DNA from 2 places in the Streptomyces sp. NBC_00224 genome. Region 2 is predicted to be linked to the other one. Evidence: riboswitches for the same ligand, from Rfam matches in the RefSeq annotation. Region 2 holds a riboswitch; the other holds the start of a gene.

Region 1 (3,368 bases), 1.4 Mb from region 2:
CGAACTGCGTCAGGGACGGGCGCACCAAGTGGGCCCGGGAGAGGCGGAGTTGGGCGGTGCGGTAGATCGCCGCCGCCATCCGGCCGAGGGCCTGGCCGTCCTGGTGGCGGTGTTTGCGTACGCCCACGTCGACCTGGGCCAGCGCGTCCAGGCCCACCGTGTGCAGCGCGTCGACGAGCAGCCCCAGCTCCACTCCGTAACCGACGGGGAACGGCAGCCGCTCCAGGAGCGTGCGCCGGGCCGCGTACTCGCCGCCCAGCGGCTGGACGAACCCGGCCAGCTGCGGCCAGTGGAGGTTGAGCAGGGGCCGGGCCACGAGTTCGGTGACCCGACCGCCCTGACCTGGGGCGTCGCCGAACGGCCGGTCGTACATCGCCTTGACGAAGTCCACGTCCGGGTCGGTCAGGAGTGGGCCGACGATCCCGGAGACGAAGGCGGGGTCGAAGTCCCTCAGGTCCGCGTCGATGAAGCAGACGATGTCACCCGTGGTGACCAGCAGGGAGCGCCACAGGACCTCGCCCTTGCCGGGCAGGGCCGGTATCCGGGGCAGGATCGCGTCCCGGTGCACCACCCGGGCGCCCGCGGCGGCGGCGACCTCGGCCGTACGGTCGGTGGAGCCGGAGTCGATCACCACCAGCTCGTCCACCAGCGGTACGGCGGCGGTCATCAGATCACGCCGGATCGCGGCGACGATCTGCCCGACCGTGGCCTCCTCGTCGAGCGCCGGCAGGACGACGCTGACCGTGGTGGTGCCGCGGCGCTTGGCGGCCAGGATCCCGTCCAGCGGGCGGTCGGCCGCCGACCAGGAACGCCTGCTCAGCCAGCGTTCCACCTCTTCCAGCACGATCGGAAGCCTCCTTGTGCGGTCGTCGTGTGATCCATCTCGCGGTTCGGACGACTATCTCAACCGTCCGGGCCTTCGGTTACAGTCTTGAACAACGCGGATGACCGTCGCATGTCGGGGGTCGTCGCGCGAACAAATGCCTGGGTCCTGGACCCAGTGCCACAGCGCTCATCCAGAGGGACTGAGGGAACGGCCCGTTGAAGTCCCGGCAACCCTCCTGCCGACCGCGAGGTCACGGTGGGGAAGGTGCCAATTCCGTCTCATGGCGAAATGCGCCATGGGGAAGATGAGGAGAAAGGGCCTCGCCATCATGGCTGTGCACACCGTCGCCAATGCCGCCAACACTGTGAACCTCGGTCCCGCCGTCGCGCTTTCCTGCCGGGAATGCGGCGAGCGGTTCGACCTCGGCCCGATCTTCGCCTGCGCCCTGTGTTTCGGTCCGCTCGAAGTCGCGTACGACCTTCCGACGGGTGACCCCGAGGCGCTGCGCAAGCGTATCGAAGCGGGCCCGGAGAACATCTGGCGCTATGCGCCCCTGCTGCCTGTTCCAGCCAATGTGGCTGAAAAGCCGAACCTGAATCCGGGATTCACCAAGCTCGTCAAGGCCGACAATCTCGCCCGTGAGCTGGGCGTCACCGGTGGCCTCTACGTCAAGGACGACTCCGGCAACCCGACGCACTCCTTCAAGGACCGCGTCGTCGCCATCGCCGTCGAGGCCGCCCGCGCCTTCGGCTTCACCACGCTCTCCTGCTCCTCCACCGGCAACCTCGCGGGCGCGGTCGGCGCGGCCGCCGCCCGGGCGGGATTCCGCTCCTGCGTGTTCATCCCGCACGACCTGGAGCAGGGCAAGGTCGTCATGGCCGCGGTGTACGGCGGCGAGCTGGTCGGCATCGAGGGCAACTACGACGACGTCAACCGCTTCTGCTCGGAGCTCATCGGGGACCCGCTCGGCGAGGGCTGGGGCTTCGTGAACGTGAACCTGCGCCCGTACTACGGCGAGGGCTCCAAGACGCTGGCGTACGAGATCTGCGAGCAGCTCGGCTGGCGGCTGCCGGACCAGATCGTCATCCCGATCGCCTCGGGCTCCCAGCTCACGAAGATCGACAAGGGTCTTCAGGAGCTGATCAAGCTGGGCCTCGTCGAGGACAAGCCGTACAAGATCTTCGGTGCTCAGGCGGAGGGCTGCTCTCCGGTCTCCACCGCCTTCAAGGCGGGCCACGACGTCGTACGGCCGCAGAAGCCGGACACCATCGCCAAGTCGCTGGCCATCGGCAACCCGGCGGACGGCCCGTACGTCCTGGACATCGCCCGGCGCACCGGCGGCGCGGTGGAGGACGTGAACGACGAGCAGATCGTGGACGCGATCAAGCTGCTCGCCCGGACCGAGGGCATCTTCGCCGAGACGGCGGGCGGCGTGACGGTCGGCGTCACACGGAAGCTCATCGAGAACGGGCTCCTGGACCCGACCCTGACTACTGTCGTCCTCAACACGGGTGACGGCCTCAAGACCCTGGACGCGGTGGCGCCGACCACTGGACCGTCCGCGACCATCCGCCCGAGCCTGGACGCGTTCCGCGACGCCGGCCTGGCCGGCTGACTACCTCGCTTCGGAAGACGGAAGGCAGAACACCATGAGCGTCAACGTCCGCATCCCCACCATTCTCCGTACGTACACGGGCGGCAAGTCCGAGGTCGCGGCCGAGGGTGCCACCCTCGCCGAGGTCATCGCCGACCTGGAGAAGAACCACACCGGGATCGCCGCCCGGGTCCTGGACGACCAGGGCAAGCTGCGCCGCTTCGTCAACGTGTACGTCAACGACGACGACGTCCGCTTCGAGCAGGGCCTGGAGACGGCGACGCCGGACGGCGCGGGCGTCTCGATCATTCCGGCCGTCGCCGGAGGCTGAACATAGGTTCGTAGTCCACGCTGAGTTACCTGAATTGCCCCCTCCGCAAGCTAAGCGGAGGGGGCAATTCAGTGTGGTTGAGCGCGGTACAGTGGGGAAGTCCCCTTCGTTGCGCGTGCCGCATGCATATGAGAACGCGACGAACCGGCGTCGAGAAGCAGTCAAAGTGTTCGAGCATATTGCTCCTTAAGTGCGCTTTGCCCGGCCCGACTTGCCCCGGAATGCTGAATTTCGCGGCATTCCGCTCTTCACCCCTGCCCGGAATTCTCGTCCGATTGACCTGTTGCAGAGGGCAGTTGGGCAGATACATTCAGCCGCGGTCGACGCGTTCCGGCGCACACCCTCTCCTGTCGGAGGGTGGAGGTCTGACCCGGGTCCGCGAAGTGCGGTCCCGTGCAAGGGCCAGTAATAGGGGAGTTAGGCATGGCTCAGGGCACCGTCAAGTGGTTCAACGCGGAGAAGGGGTACGGCTTCATCGCGGTCGACGGTGGTGCGGATGTTTTCGTCCACTACAGCGCGATCCAGATGGACGGGTACCGCACCCTTGAAGAAGGTCAGCGAGTCGAGTTCGAGATCTCGCAGGGCCAGAAGGGTCCGCAGGCGGACATGGTCAAGCT
Region 2 (3,368 bases):
CCCGGCGTGGAGGCGACGGACACGCACGTGGCGTTCCGGACGTACTCCCAGCACGACCTGGAGGCGGCGTTCGCCATCGGCCTGGATGCGTAGCCCTCGGGCGGGCGGCGGGACGGGACAGGGGTTTTCGTTCGTCTGCGGGTTCGGTGGGGGCTGGTCGCGCAGTTCCCCGCGCCCCTTCTCAGCCCGGTGTTTGTCTGCGGGCTGTGTGTGGCTGGTCGCGCCGTTCCCCGCGCCCCTAAAGGCAGAACGGGGGCCGGGCAAATTCAGCCCCTCCGGCGTTTGAGGAGCGGGGGCCGGGGCGGAGCCCCGTAGCGGGGTGCAGGGGCCGCAGGCCCCGCAAACGGGGGTCTGGGGGCGTAGCCCCCGGGAAACCCTCCTCCACCCCCACCCACCCCCGGAGGGTTAAGGGAACGGGCGGGGAGGGGCAACTCACACCGCCGGGACGCAGCGGCCCTCCTCCGTGCGGTACGTCCACTTCGCCCCACCCCGCACCAACTCCCGCACCGCCCCCACAAACCGCTCCACGTGCTCGTCCGGCGTCCCCGCCCCGAAGCTGACGCGGATCGCGTTGAGGGTGGGGGTCCCCCCGGACGAAGTCTGGGGGAGCTCGCCCGGCTCCGCCTCGGGCGCGCCGCACTCGCCCGGCTCCTGCGGCTCGCTGCCGAGGAGCGTGCGGACCAGGGGGTGCGCGCAGAACAGACCGTCGCGGACGCCGATCCCGTACTCCGCCGACAGCGCCGCCGCGAAGTGCGAGCTGTTCCAGCCGTCCACCACGAACGAGATCACGCCGACCCGGGGCGCGTCGTCGCCGAACAAGGAGAGGACGCGGACCTCCGGGACCTCCGCCAGCCCCTCCCGCACCTTCGCGATCAGGTGCTTCTCCCGCTCCACCAGCCCCTCGAAGCCCGCCTCGGTCAGCGCCTTGCAGGCGGAGGCGATGGCGTACACCCCGATCACGTTCGGGGATCCGGCCTCGTGGCGGGCGGCCGTGGTGTGCCACTCGACGTCCACCCCGCCGTCCGCGCGCCGGGCGACCTTGCGGGAGGCGCCGCCGCCCGCGAGGTACGGCTCGGACTCCCGCAGCCAGTCCGCGCGGCCCGCCAGCACTCCGGAGCCGAACGGCGCGTACAGCTTGTGGCCCGAGAAGGCGATCCAGTCGACGTCCAACTCCTGTACGGAGACCGGGTGGTGGGGCGCCAGCTGCGCCGCGTCGAGCACGATCCGCGCCCCGTGCGCGTGCGCCGCCGCCGCGAGCTCGCGCACCGGCCACAGCTCGCCTGTGACGTTGGAGGCGCCGGTCACGCAGACCAGGGCCGGGCCGTACGGGTCGCGGTCGGCCAGCGCGCGCTCCAGCGTCGCCACCGCCTGCTGCGGCGTACGCGGCGCGTTGAGGTACGTCACCCGCGCGTCCCGCCACGGCAGCAGCGACGCGTGGTGCTCGGTCTCGAAGACGAAGACCTCGCAGCCGGCCGGGATCACCTGGGCGAGGAGGTTGAGCGAGTCCGTCGTCGAGCGGGTGAAGACCACCTGGTCGCCCGCGCGGCAGTCCAGGAACTCCGCCACCGCCGCCCTGCTGTTCTCGAACAGGTCCGTGGACAGCTGCGAGAGGTAGCCCGCGCCGCGGTGCACGCTGCCGTAGTAGGGGGCGTACGCGGCCACGTCGTCCCACACCCGCTGGAGGGCCGGGGCGCTCGCCGCGTAGTCGAGGGCCGCGTACGTCACCTCTCCGCCGGTGACCAGCGGCACGGTGACGTCCCGGCCGAGCACCGGCAGCGGCGCCGCACAGCAGGGTTCGGCGGAGGAGTCGGAGGCGGCGGAGGACGTGGCGGTGGGCGTGACGGCGTATGCGGACATGGCGGTTTCTCCCGGCAGGACGAGGCGAGATGACTGTGGAGCCCCACGGAACGGCGGCGGCAGTCCAACTGGCGCCGGGTACACGGGGGTTGACCTCGAACACGGGCATGACGAGCCCGCGGAGGTGTACAGAAAGAGGGGCCGGAGGCCCTATCGCATTCGCTTGCTCACGAGACTGCTCCCTTGAGGACCAGGACCCCAGGGGCGCGCCACTCCGAAGGGAGTGCGCAGGGGTCCGCGCTTGCCGCAGACCTCGCTGCCTGCGACCTGGTCTTCACCCGGGGCACCCCGCCACGGACGGAGGGTTGCCGGACAGCGGGCCGGGGCCGTAGTCGCTGTCACTCATGACCTTGGAAAGCATCCTGCCATACGTCCGCGTACGCGCAAGGCGCAGTCCGGATGCCGGACTGCGCCTTGCGTCACACCTCGCGGGCTCCAGGCCCTGGCGGCCCTCAGGCGTTGCTGGCGGCCACCCAGCGCTCCAGGGCCCGCCGCGCCGCGCCCGAGTCCACCGACTCGGCCGCCACGGCGATCCCGGCCCGGATCTGCTCGACCAGGCTCCCCTCGCCCGGATCGAGCGCGACGAGCGCCGCCGCCGAGTTGAGCAGCACCGCGTCCCGCACCGGCCCGGTCTCGCCGGCGAGCAGCCGCCTGGCGACGTCCGCGTTGTACGAGGCGTCCGCGCCGCGCAGCGCCTCGACCGGCACCAGGTCGATGCCCACGTCCCTGGGGTCGAACGACTCCTCGCGCACGGCCCCGTCCCGTACCACCCAGACCCGGGAGGTCGCGGTGGTCGTCAGCTCGTCCATGCCGTCGTCGCCGCGGAACACCAGCGCGGAGGAGCCGCGCTCGGCGAGCACCCCGGCCACGATCGGCGCCATGCGCGCGTCCGCGACCCCGGTGGCCTGGGCCTTGACCCGGGCCGGATTGGTGAGCGGACCGAGGAAGTTGAAGGTCGTGCGGATGCCGAGTTCCCGGCGCGCGGCGGCGACGTATCTCAGGGCGGGGTGGAACTTCACGGCGAAGCAGAAGGTGACGCCCGCCTCCTCGGCGACCTGGACGACCTGCCGGGGCGTGAGGTCCAGGTTGACGCCGAGCTTCTCCAGGACGTCGGAGGCGCCGCTGGCCGAGGAGGCGGCCCGGTTGCCGTGCTTGACGACCTTGGCGCCGGTGCCCGCCACCACGATCGAGGACATGGTGGAGATGTTGACGGTCTTGGCGCCGTCGCCGCCGGTGCCGACGATGTCCACGGTCCGGCCGGGCACCTCGATCACATTGGCGTGCTCGTACATCGCGCGGACCATGCCGCTGATCTCGGTGACGGTCTCGCCCTTGGCCCGCAGCGCCACCGCGAACCCGGCGATCTGCGCGTCGGTCGCCTCGCCGCGCATGATCGAGTCCATCGCCCAGGCGGTCGCCTCGGCGCTCTGGTCGGTGCCGCTGAGCAGCGAGTCCAGTACGCCCGGCCAGGAGTAGGCCGCCACGCTGTCGCCGCCGACCGGGGTCACAAC

What was found. A riboswitch is a leader RNA that binds a small molecule or an ion and turns the genes downstream of it on or off. The one in region 2 is predicted to bind S-adenosylmethionine.
Region 1: linked by a shared signal. The riboswitch ahead of thrC (threonine synthase) and the one ahead of OG965_RS13510 (aminotransferase class V-fold PLP-dependent enzyme) in region 2 are both predicted to bind S-adenosylmethionine.

Annotation. Positions count from the first base shown of each region.
Region 1 covers NZ_CP108106.1:4,464,277-4,467,644, reverse strand. Annotated here, with positions in the region: gene OG965_RS19725 (glucosyl-3-phosphoglycerate synthase) at 1-844, opposite strand, end outside; SAM riboswitch class I at 1,010-1,137, shown strand; gene thrC (threonine synthase) at 1,155-2,441, shown strand; gene OG965_RS19715 (MoaD/ThiS family protein) at 2,476-2,751, shown strand; gene OG965_RS19710 (cold-shock protein) at 3,175-3,368, shown strand, end outside.
Region 2 covers NZ_CP108106.1:3,027,578-3,030,945, forward strand. Annotated here, with positions in the region: gene OG965_RS13505 (Lrp/AsnC family transcriptional regulator) at 1-93, shown strand, start outside; gene OG965_RS13510 (aminotransferase class V-fold PLP-dependent enzyme) at 433-1,857, opposite strand; SAM riboswitch class IV at 2,090-2,207, opposite strand; gene trpD (anthranilate phosphoribosyltransferase) at 2,310-3,368, opposite strand, start outside.